2 regions of the Blautia sp. HA8986 genome follow, and region 2 is predicted to be linked to the other one. Evidence: riboswitches for the same ligand, from Rfam matches in the RefSeq annotation. Region 2 holds a riboswitch; the other holds the start of a gene.
What was found. A riboswitch is a leader RNA that binds a small molecule or an ion and turns the genes downstream of it on or off. The one in region 2 is predicted to bind FMN.
Positions count from the first base shown of each region.

Region 1: another riboswitch for FMN. It lies ahead of ribD (bifunctional diaminohydroxyphosphoribosylaminopyrimidine deaminase/5-amino-6-(5-phosphoribosylamino)uracil reductase RibD); the one in region 2 lies ahead of AC04Q4_RS10275 (ECF transporter S component).

Region 1 covers NZ_JBWLUQ010000001.1:1,109,773-1,115,931, reverse strand. Annotated here, with positions in the region: gene AC04Q4_RS05115 (PAS domain-containing protein) at 1-282, shown strand, start outside; gene AC04Q4_RS05110 (DUF4186 domain-containing protein) at 287-655, shown strand; gene AC04Q4_RS05105 (flavodoxin family protein) at 868-1,299, shown strand; FMN riboswitch at 1,403-1,517, shown strand; gene ribD (bifunctional diaminohydroxyphosphoribosylaminopyrimidine deaminase/5-amino-6-(5-phosphoribosylamino)uracil reductase RibD) at 1,736-2,863, shown strand; gene ribE (riboflavin synthase) at 2,845-3,498, shown strand; gene AC04Q4_RS05090 (bifunctional 3,4-dihydroxy-2-butanone-4-phosphate synthase/GTP cyclohydrolase II) at 3,517-4,734, shown strand; gene ribH (6,7-dimethyl-8-ribityllumazine synthase) at 4,764-5,237, shown strand; gene AC04Q4_RS05080 (HAD hydrolase-like protein) at 5,253-5,903, shown strand; gene AC04Q4_RS05075 (putative ABC transporter permease) at 6,059-6,159, shown strand, end outside.
Region 2 covers NZ_JBWLUQ010000001.1:2,185,395-2,191,553, forward strand. Annotated here, with positions in the region: gene AC04Q4_RS10260 (hypothetical protein) at 1-387, shown strand, start outside; gene AC04Q4_RS10265 (NUDIX hydrolase) at 436-1,047, opposite strand; gene AC04Q4_RS10270 (MATE family efflux transporter) at 1,198-2,592, shown strand; gene AC04Q4_RS10275 (ECF transporter S component) at 2,875-3,510, opposite strand; FMN riboswitch at 3,652-3,769, opposite strand; gene AC04Q4_RS10280 (glycosyl hydrolase) at 3,838-6,159, opposite strand, start outside.

The DNA of each region.
Region 1 (6,159 bases), 1.1 Mb from region 2:
AATCCGGCAGTTGTTATCAGCAATGCGAAGGGAGATGGCGATAAACTTATTGGAAGAAGTTTGTTAGAGTGTCATAATCCGGAATCAAGAGATAAAATACAGCAGGTAGTGGACTGGTTTGCAGTTGATGAAAGTCATAATATCGTTTATACTTTTCACAATGAAAAACAGAATAAAGATGTTTATATGGTGGCACTCAGAGATGATGGGAAGTTGATAGGATATTATGAGAAACATGAATATCGAAATGCAGAAACTATGAAACAATACGATTTATGGTGATGATATGACGAAGGATGAATGGTACAAGCAGTTATTTGAGCGACTGGATAATTCCAAGTTCCGAAGCAGTTTCCATCTGAAACAGAAAGATATTGACTACATAAATGAAAAAGGACTGGATACAATCAGACAACATGCAAAGGACTTTATCGCAAAGAGAGAAGCTCCGGCATATATAGCAAATGATGGCAAGCAGACACCAATGCGTGGTCATCCGGTATTTATTGCACAACATGCAACGGCAACATGTTGCAGAGAGTGTATCCGTAAGTGGCATAAAATGCAACCGGGAAAGGAACTAAGTCAAGTGCAGCAGGAATATCTAGTAGATGTAATTATGACATGGATTCAAAAAGAAATGGAGAGACACTAGTGCAGATATTTGTAGATGCAGATGCGTGTCCGGTAGTGGGCATTATCGAAACAATAGCAGAGAAATATCTATGAAGATTACATCCGGTTATAGCGTAGAATTACGAAAACAGAATATTCCGATCCGACAGATACTGGATATCTACAGGTCTGCGGTCAGTTATCTGACAGAGGTCTATGAACAGGTGTGGGAAGAACTGGAAAGGAAAACAAATGAGAAAAGCAATCGTATATGCATCTGTACATCATGGAAATACAGAGAAATTAGTAAAAAGCATAGCAGAAGAGTGCCAGGTCGATTTGATTGATGCTGTAAACCAGCCAGATGCAGATCTGAGCAGTTATGATATGATTGGGTTTGCATCAGGAATCTATTTTTCGAAATTTCATCAGTCAATGTTGGGTTTTGCAGAGAAAAACTTACCGAACGACAAAAAGATATTTCTGATTTGTACTTATGGTGGTAGTGCGAATTATAAATCCATAGAGCAGATTTTGGACAAGAAGCATTCTAAAGTGATAGGAAAATTCGGATGCAAGGGCTATGACACATTTGGTCCATTTAAACTGGTAGGTGGTATTGCAAAAGGGCACCCTGATGAAGAAGATATAAAAAATGCAGTTGAGTTTGTAGAAGGATTGTAGTGAGTTTTGATTATTCAACTGTCAAACTCCCGAGAAAATGTGAAATGCGTAAAATAAAAATTCTGCTTTACAAATAATAGATAAAGTATTAAAATGAACAAAAAGATATCTTCAGGGCAGGGTGAGATTCCCTACCGGCGGTAAAGCCCGCGAGCCGAAAGGTATGATCCGGTGAGATTCCGGGGCCGACAGTACAGTCTGGATGGAAGAAGATGATAGTACAGTTGATTTTTGTATGAATGAATGTAGTATCAGAGCTCTGAGATGGTGATCCATTTCAGAGCTTTTTATGTAGGAAATAATCAGACATTCATTTATCGATCATATGTAACAGATTAATTCCACCCTGCAGATATTTCTGCAGGCTTTTTTTGTATCTGGTACATCGTTTTCGAAATACCAGGCAAACAACAGGAATAAGAAAGAAGGAATAGAAATGACGGATCAGGAATATATGCTTCGGGCGATTCAGCTGGCCAAAAAAGGAGAAGGCTGGACGAATCCCAATCCGATGGTAGGGGCAGTGATCGTAAAAGACGGAAAGATCATTGGGGAAGGCTATCATAAAAAGTATGGAGAACTTCACGCGGAACGTAATGCAATTGCTTCTCTTACAGAATCAGCAGAAGGTGCGGTGATTTATGTTACGCTGGAGCCTTGCTGTCATCATGGTAAAACACCTCCATGTACGGAAGCGATCATTGAACAGAAGATCAGAAAAGTGGTGATCGGTTCCAGAGATCCGAATCCGAAAGTGGCAGGAAAAGGTGTACAGATGTTAAGGGAAGCCGGTGTAACAGTAGTTGAAGATTTTATGAGAGAAGAATGTGATCAGCTGAACCCGGTGTTTTTCCATTATATTACTACGAAGACTCCGTATGTAGTGATGAAGTATGCCATGACACTGGATGGGAAGATCGCAACGAAGACAGGGGCATCAAAATGGATCACCGGAGAAGCTGCACGAAAAGAAGTACAGCATATGCGGCATCAGTACATGGGGATCATGGCAGGCATTGGAACTGTGCTTGCAGATGATCCGATGTTAAACGTCCGGGTAGAAGGCTGGAAAAGTCCTGTCAGGATTGTGTGCGACAGTAAGCTCAGGATCCGGCCGGACAGTCAGATCGTAAAAAGTGCGGAAAAGTACCGGACGATCGTGGCTTATGCAGATCAGAAAAATACAGAAGAAAAAATAAAAATATTACATACCATGGGAGTTGAGACCATTTACTGTCCCGATGAAAAGAATCAGATAGACCTTAAGAAGCTGATGACAGATCTTGGAAACAGAGGTATTGACAGCATCCTCCTGGAGGGAGGCGGTACGTTAAATGACAGTGCACTGCGAGCCGGAATTGTAAAGGAGGTACAGGCTTTTGTGGCACCAAAGCTGTTTGGCGGTGTGGCTGGGAAGACACCGGTAGAAGGTATTGGAGTTGAACTGCCGTCTGAAGCAGTGGAACTGAGATATACAGATATCTGTCAGATCGGTGAGGACATCCGGATAAGATGTCAGGTGTGTGAGAAAAAACAGGAGGAATTATGTTTACAGGAATCGTAGAAGAGAAAGGAAAAGTCCGTTATATACAGCTGACAGGGGAATCAGGGATCCTGGCAGTGAAAGCCAGGAAGGTACTGGAAGGCACAAGAATCGGTGACAGCATTGCCGTGAATGGCGTGTGTCTGACAGTTACGTCGATCCAGCCGGACGGATTTACCGCCGATGTGATGGCAGAGACGATCAGAAGAAGCAGTCTTGGCAGCTGCAAAACCGGAAGCCAGGTAAACCTGGAACGTGCAATGGCTGCAGATGGCAGGTTCGGGGGACACATAGTAAGTGGCCATATTGATGGGACTGGTGTGATACGTTCCATGCTCCGGGAAGAAAATGCCATCTGGGTATCGATTGAGACATCACCACAGATTTTGCATCTGATCGTGGAAAAAGGATCAATCTGCATTGATGGGATCAGCCTGACAGTTGCAAGGATTGATGAAGCTGGTTTTCAGGTTTCGGTCATTCCACATACAGGAGAAGAAACAACTCTTTTGGAAAAAATGCCGGGGGATCTGGTTAATCTGGAAAATGATGTGATCGGAAAATACGTAGAAAAACTGCTTGGCATCAAAAAAAACGAAGAAGAGAAAAAAGAATCCGGAATTACGATGGAGTTTCTTGAAGAATTCGGATTTTAGAACAGGAGGATATACAGTATGTCACAAAACTATCAGTACAACACAATTGAAGAGGCACTTAGGGATCTTAAGAAAGGTAAAATAGTTCTGGTCACAGATGATCCGGACAGAGAAAATGAGGGAGATCTGATATGTGCGGCAGAGTTTGCGACCAGGGAAAATATTAATTTCATGGCGACCTATGCAAAGGGTCTTATCTGTACACCGATGAGTGCGGAACTTGCAGCGAGATTGAATTTTCCACCGATGGTTGCTGAAAATACGGACAATCACAGTACAGCATTTACCGTGGCAGTGGATCACGCAGATACAACGACCGGTATCTCAGCAGCAGAGCGCTCCTATACCATTATGAAGTGTGTGGATGATGAGTCGAAACCGGAGGATTTCAGAAGACCAGGACATGTATTTCCACTTATTTCCAGAAAAGGCGGGGTTCTGGTACGGAATGGCCATACAGAGGCAACGACAGATCTTATGAGACTTGCCGGGCTGAAAGAATGTGGTGTGTGCTGTGAAGTTATGAAAGAAGATGGCACGATGATGCGTACATCACAGCTATGGGAAATGGCAAAAGAGCATAACCTTACATTTATTACCATCCGTGATCTGCAGGATTATATAAGAATACATGAAAAGCATGTAAAGGAGGAAGCAGCTGCAAACCTCCCAACACAGTATGGTGATTTTAAAATGTATGGATATATCAATGACATTACAGGAGAGCACCATCTGGCACTGGTAAAAGGTGATATAGGAGATGGTGAGGATGTGCTTTGCCGGGTACATTCGGAGTGCCTGACAGGAGATGCATTCGGATCACTCAGATGTGACTGCGGCCTGCAGCTGCAGACAGCAATGCGCCAGGTAGAGGCGGAAGGCAGAGGAATCATTCTGTATATGAGACAGGAAGGCAGAGGAATCGGACTGATCAATAAGATCAAAGCATATGCGCTTCAGGAACAGGGATACGATACTGTGGAGGCTAATGTGAAGTTAGGATTTGCACCGGATCTCAGAGAGTACTGGGTCGGGGCACAGATACTGTCAGACCTTGGTGTGAAATCATTAAGATTACTGACAAATAACCCGGATAAAGTTTATGGACTTGGTGAATTCGGGCTGAAGATCAATGAGAGAGTACCTCTGGAGATTCCGGTACAAAAGTATGACCGGAAGTATATGAAGACGAAGCAGGAAAAGATGGGTCATATTTTTAAAGAAATAAATTTATAAAAAACAGCAAATATCAGGAGGAAGAAAAAATGAGACAGATCAATTTAGTAGAAGGAAAAGTAGTAGCACCGGAGGGAATGAAGGTTGGTATCGTGGCAGCGAGATTCAATGAGATCATTGTGAATAAATTATTGGGAGGGGCAGTCGACGGACTGGTAAGACATGGAGTAGAAGAAGAGAATATTACTGCAGCATGGGTACCGGGAGCATTTGAGATTCCGATTACAGCACAGAAAATGGCGCAGTCAGGAAAATATGATGCAATTATCTGCGTGGGAGCTGTCATCCGTGGAGATACTTCACATTATGATCTGGTATGCAATGAATCTGCTAAGGGAATCGCACAGGTTGAACTTGCAACAGGAATCCCGGTCTTATTCGGAGTGATCACAACTGAAAATATCGAGCAGGCTATTGCGCGTGCAGGAAGCAAAGCGGGAAATAAAGGTTATGACTGCGCGTTATCTGCAATCGAGATGGTCAATCTGATGAAGCAGCTCTAAAAGACAGGAAAATAAATGATGACAAAAACGATCATATTCGATTATGATGGAACGATCCATAATACCCTTGGAATCTATGAACCGGCATTTCGTGAAACCTATCAGTGGCTGACAAAACAGAAGGCTGTAGAAGAACGGGAGATAGGCTCGGCGGAAATTGCCGGATGGCTGGGACTTAACAGTAAGGAAATGTGGAATACATTTTTGCCGGAGCTGGATCAGAGCTATAAAGAGCAGGCAAGCCGGATGGTAGGAGACCTGATGGTAAGACAGATCAGGAAACATAAGGCAGTGTGGTATCCGGGAGCAGAGGAGATGCTAACAGCTTTGAAGAACCGGAGATATCATCTTATAATCTTAAGTAACTGTAAAGCTTCATATCGTGAGGCACACTGGAAGGAATTTAGGATGGAACGATGGTTTGACCGTTTTTATGACTGTGAATCATACGGATTCCGTCCAAAGACAGAAATTGTGCAGGAAATCATCCGGGAATATGCAGGCCCCTATCTGGTGGTCGGAGACAGAAGGCAGGATCTGGAATGTGCCAGAGCCTGCAAAAGCCCTTTTATAGGATGCCTGTATGGATATGGTGAGAAAGGGGAACTGAATGGGGCAGATCATCTTGCAGAACATATAGAGGATATACTGCAGCTGGTGATATGATTTTTGTAATATAAAAATCTGAAGGAAAAAAGTTAAAATTAAGTACTTCTGTAAAATAAAAGAAAACGCCAGGGTATTGTTGAGAAAGTATATTGCTTTATGATATACTCTGATAAAAATGTTACAACAGAGAATGACAACAGGAGAAAGTACAAATGAGAGTTTTTTCAGGGTATGAATTGCTGTGGCTGTTTTTTTTATATTCATTCTTGGGATGGATTCTGGAGACAGTAACAGCCACACTGCGGCAGCGAAA
Region 2 (6,159 bases):
AAAGCCCGTATTGAACGCGGAGATAAGCTCACAGATGAAACCACAGGTGTTACCTATGATCTTCAGTCTTTCCGTAAATTTGTGGAGGATAATTTCTCTGATTACATTACAGGCCAGGTATTTGCAGTATCCTTCAGAGCGCAGAAGATCTACTTCTCCCTGGAGTCCTGTCCGGGCGGCTACAACCTTATCATGGCAGATGATGGCAACCAGAAGACCTACCGCTGGATCTCCAGCCTCAGTAAACGTTTCTCACTGGTAGAGATGATCGCTACAGGAATCGTATATGTCAAAGATAACCGCACAGATACCTATCAGCCTTTCATCTCTGAGAATGGTAAATACTGTAAATATAATAAAGACACAGGAATGATCGTGGAACTGTAAGTAACAGACAGGGGAATCTGCACATGGCAGATTCCCCTGAAATTTTTCTCAGATCTCCTTCAGAAAATCAAACGGCTCTTCATCTTTCAAAAAGTGCATAAGCATATATGCGCACATAATAGCCACTCTTTCTTCCTTCAGGATTCTTCGTACTTCATCTCTGTCGGCGATGATAACTTCGATTTCTTCGCTGTCTTCCTGGGCTGCTGCGCTAATCTCGCCACTGGCGTAGCCATAGACGGTTGCGCAGGATTCATCTGTCATTCCGATGGTTGTGAAATACGGCTTCTCAAAAGCTTCTGCAACCTTGATCGGCTCAAGCTTCAGGCCTGTCTCCTCGTAAAGCTCTCTGGCTGCGCCCTCATGAAAATCTTCCCCAGGTTCCACCAGACCTGCCGGAAACTCATAAATATACCCGCCGATAGTATAACGATACTGACGGATCAGAACTACCTTGTCATGCTTCTCTCCATAAACACTGTAAATAATCACACCATCCGGATTATTTTCCCCTGTGGAAAGCTTCATCTCTTCCACATCCTTCGCTCTGGAAGCCACAAAATACGAAACCGGTGTATTGTGAACACTGGTTGCATCCACTCCGTAAAGATTCACGAATTTATTATCTGTAAGTTTTTTTACACTGTTGATCTTACCCATCTCAGAAAAACTCCTTCCAAAATATTCTCTTTTACAACATAGCCTCATAAACACATTGTAGTCCATCCCACACAAAAGGTCAATTTTTATGCTTTCACCAAATCGCAAAAAATGCTATAATCAATCATTATTCAGAAAGAAGGAAAAACATTGAACAATCAAACAACTGTCTCCCAGGATGAAAATCCTCTGGGAGCTGCACCAGTAGGCAGCCTGATCGCCAGATTCGCCATTCCTGCAGTGATCAGTATGCTGGTCAGTGCATTTTACAACATAGTTGACCAGATCTTTATCGGTCAGGGAGTGGGAATGCTTGGAAATGCAGCCACCAACATTGCATTTCCGGTAACCATCATTTCCACTGCAGCCGCTCTTCTCCTGGGAATCGGAAGTGCGTCCAACTATAACCTGGAAATGGGTGCAGGCCGGGAAAAAAAGGCCAGCTCCATCGCAGGAACCGGACTTTCTTCCCTTGCAATCTTCGGCACTGTGATCGCAGTGATCGTACTTTTGTTCCTGAAACCACTGCTTCACCTCTTCGGCGGAACACCGGACGTTATGCCATACGCCATTGACTACATGGGAATCACTGCCATCGGACTTCCTTTTTATGTGCTTTCCATTGGCGGCAATCACCTGATCCGTGCAGACAGAAGCCCGACTTATTCCATGACCTGCACATTGATCGGAGCCATTATCAACACCATCCTGGATCCGCTTTTTATCTTCGGATTCGGCTGGGGGATCAAAGGCGCAGCCTGGGCAACAGTCACAGGGCAGGTCGTTTCCGGAATTCTGGTGATCTTTTATTTCACCAGACTCCGAAAAATGTATCTTGACCGTTCCATGCTGATCCCGCGGTTTCCCAACCTGTCTGCGATCTTTTCCCTCGGAATGGCCTCCTGCATCAACCAGATTGCCATTGCTGTGGTACAGATCGTTATGAACAATATTCTCCGCCACTACGGAGCAGAATCTGTTTACGGAAGTGATATCCCTATTGCCTGCGCAGGCATCATCTCAAAAGTCAACCAGGTATTTATGGCTATCTGCATCGGAATCTCCCAGGGTTCCCAGCCCATCTGGGGCTTTAATTACGGAGCCGAGAAATACAGCCGTGTGCGTCAGACTTACCGCTGTTCCGTAACACTTTGCACCATTATCGCTATGATATTTTTTATCTGCTTCCAGTTCTTCCCACATCAGATCGTGGGCATCTTCGGAAACGGAAACGATCTGTATTTTCAGTTTGCGGAAAAATATCTCCGAATCTTTATGCTGATGACTTTTGCCAATGGGATACAGCCTATGTCTGCCGGATTTTTCACCTCTATCGGCAAGGCAAAGCTTGGTATCATCATGTCCCTTACAAGACAGGTACTTTTCCTGCTGCCGCTGATCGTGATCTTCCCGCTCTTTCTTGGAATTGACGGTGTCATGTATGCAGGACCGATTGCAGATACTTCTGCTTTCGTGCTTGCAGTTGTTTTTGCAAGAAAGGAACTTGGAATTATGAAATCCATGGAATCCGACCAGGAAATTTAGAAAGTAAAGCGGACATTCGCAATCCGCTTCGCTACTTGCTCATGAACGCAGTCGCTTCGCGATCTGTCAGTGGAAGCTTTCAACTCCCACTGACATAAGCATCCCCCCTCACCCGCCGCTTAGTGCTCCGCGCACTTGAAGCGGGGGAATGCTTATCTGCGTTCAAACAAAAAATACCTACTGACCAAAACAGAAATGCCATGTAACGGCCGCTGCCTCAAACAGCTGCATGTTACATGGCATTTCTATGTTAAAATCCGTAATATGTCTTTTGCGCTTAAATCAGTCACCTTTCAGCACAACACGGATTTTCTTATAAATTACAAACACGATCAGGGATGTCACTGCATATTTAAAAATATTAAACGGTGCAATGATCAGCAGTGCAAATGTAAGCAGTCCGTTTACTGAGCTGTGTACTGCGCTTCCCATCTGGATAAAAGTCTCGATCGGCATTCCAAAAGCTTTACCGTAAGCCGGGAGCAGTACGAACGCATTGATGAAACATGCAAGGATCGCTGTCAGAACAGTTCCAACTGCCATACCTGCAACTGCATGTACTCTGCTCTTCTTATGATGAAAACGGTAAATCAGTCCTGCCGGTACCACATAGGCACATCCAAACAGGAAGTTTGCAACATCACCGACACCGGCTGTCATAGTTCCCTTGGTCACAAGATGCACGAGGATCTTCACAAGCTCGATCAGAATACCTGCTACAGGACCCATGGCAAAAGTTCCTACCATAACCGGAACCTCGGAAAAGTCAAGCTGATAAAAAGACGGTGCAAGAAACGGGATCGGAAATTCCAGATTCATCAGCACACCTGCAACAGCACCAAGCATGGCTACCTGCGCGATTGTCCTTGTCCTGCTCCTTTCCATGGCGTTTCCTCTCTGCAATACCTGTTCACTCATAATTCTCTCTCCTTCTTTCGAAATATTCCAAAGAAAATTTCTGCCAAAATCATGTCGCGAGAATTTCCTGAATAATTCTCCCAAACATAGAAAACCCCGGGAACTTCTTCCCGGGGCACTGAGCACGTTTATAAAATACTGCGCGTTCTTCTCTCATCCAGACTTTACTGTCGGTTCCGGAATCTCACCAGATCAGCCGCCGAAGCGGGTCGCGGACTATACCGCCGGTAGGGAATTACACCCTGCCCCGAAGAAATTTTCTTTTGTGAATTTATTATAACTCTCACTTTCTGTAATTACAACCTTTAATTTTGCTGTCTTCGCGTCTTACCTCTCCATAAGTACCGGTGCTTTCAGAAGTCCGGTTGGCTTTATCTGATATTCATATGCCCACAGATCACCTGTTGTTCTCCAGGCATTCGGTCCGTACCAGTCTTCTTTCTGGTCACAGTTATGCAGAGTGCCGAAGGTGTTTACCCTGTTTCCGAATACAGTCAGTTCAAGCATATGTTCTCCCGCCGGCAGTTTGCCAAGAGATACCTCATATGGTGAAAATGCGATATACCCTGCCTCTTTTCCGTCAACAGATGCTTTTATTACAGGTGCACGGAATAAGTTTTCACGGACACTTACTTCGCCGCCGTTGCTTACAAACGGAATCTGATAGGTCACATTTCCACCGTAGAACGGATAGCCCTGGCTGGTAAGATCACTGAAAGCTGCTTTGTGGCTCACTTCGCCAAGTATCTGATCTCTTCCCACAACTTTTACTGAGAATTCTCCAAGAAGGAACATGGCCTCGATATTTACTTTGGAATTATACGGAATCTCCACGATCAGCTCATGCTCTCCTGCTTCCATATCCGGCATCAGTATCTTGCGGATGCAGTGATCCACATACCATCCGTCAGCCTTGTTTTCCACTGGCTTTTCATCCAGGAATATCTTTGTCTTCTCATCATTTTCCATTGCAAGGAATGTTCCCTTTAATACTGTTTCGGTATTGATATGGAACCGTAAAGCCAGAGTGTGTTCAAAGCCTTCTACCTTATCGTTGGTCCATGGCTGCGCAAAAGCCTCCATACGGAGCGGATATCCCAGTTTTTCACGGAAACGGTTATCAATACGGAGGATTTCATCCTCATCCTGCCACTCACCGCCGTCAAACGCATACTCAGCAAGATCCAGGATGCTTACATTCGGCTCACTGCGGACGATCTCCACCTGGTCGGAAATATCCAGTGCACAGCTGCACTTCTTTGCCTCACACGCCGAACCAAACTCACTATTCTCTTCTCCTGTACCAGCAGGCTCCAGCCAGAGAAGAAGACTGTCATGGTCAAACATACTCCGTTTCACAACAGTGTCCCCTTTATGGTACTCTGCATTTACCGGATAGATTTCACCGGTCATGGCATCGTACACCGTTATCTTCCATGCTCCGCGGATACGGATACGAAGCTTTTCTTCTCTTGGAAGATCCTGGTTTTTCTTGCGCTCCTGCAGTTCATTGATCACGATGCAGGCATCGGAAATCTTCTCTGTGCGGTTTACATGGCACAGGAACAACCAGCGGTTTTCTCCCTCTTCTCTCATCTGGTAGATCAGGTTTGTGGAAGGTTTACCATCATCCTCAAGTACCTCGATATCTCTTGCGCCTTTCACAGCTTCCAGCAGACGGTACTTGCTGAATGCCACAGTCTCACACTTATCTGCCAGCTTCGCACCTCTGTCTGACGGATAGGCATCTGCATATTTCGGAAGCTGGCCTGCGAAGATCACACGACCGCCTCGTTCTTTGAACTTCTCAAGAATCTCCAAAGTAGAGTTTCGAAGTGTCAGGCAGTTTGGTACAAGAACAGTATCGTATTTCATTGCTCCGACCTTCAGAAGTTTTTCCTCTTCCTGTCCCATATTCAGGTCCGGAAGCAATGATTCAGAAATAAAATCAAAATCAACGGTACCGTAAAGCAGCCACTCGATCATATGGATAAAGTTATCATCCATCTCCTCACGGATCGGTGCTGTCTGCTCCTTCGGACCCCAGAAAAGCCAGTAAGACTCTACCGGATGGATCACAGCCAGCTTCACATGTGGCACACCTCTTGTCAGTGCTGTATTTACTCTTGCAAAATAATTCTCTACAAGCGGATATTCTTTATACCACGGTGACTGATAGCTGATAGAAGCCGGATAATCACGTTTCGCCTCGCCGGCCATAGAAGTCCAGGTCAGATGAGGTACACGGACAGTTACACCAAGAGCAGCCTGCCAGTCGCCCTGAAGCTTATGTCCCCGGAAATCAAAATCCCAGTTTGTAACGCCGTAAAGCTCACTTGTCATACCTTCTCTTCCGAACTGATGCACTGCACTCTCTGCCTGCTTCGCAGTGGAAAGCTCTCTTCTGTCACAGAGCATATCAATTCCCGGAATTTCGAAAGAACGATAAGAACGCATTGCCTCACCAAGTGCTGCTGTCTGTGTTTCCAGAGTAGGCTCTTCCATCATATGGCCTGTCAGTGCGATCCCATGCTCCCTGCACCAGCCTCCAATAGTATCTGCAAAAGCATCTGCAAAACGCTCTGCGATATGGTCATGATACTCATAACGGATTCTGGAAACAGCCTCTCCCGGAAGCTCCCAGAACAG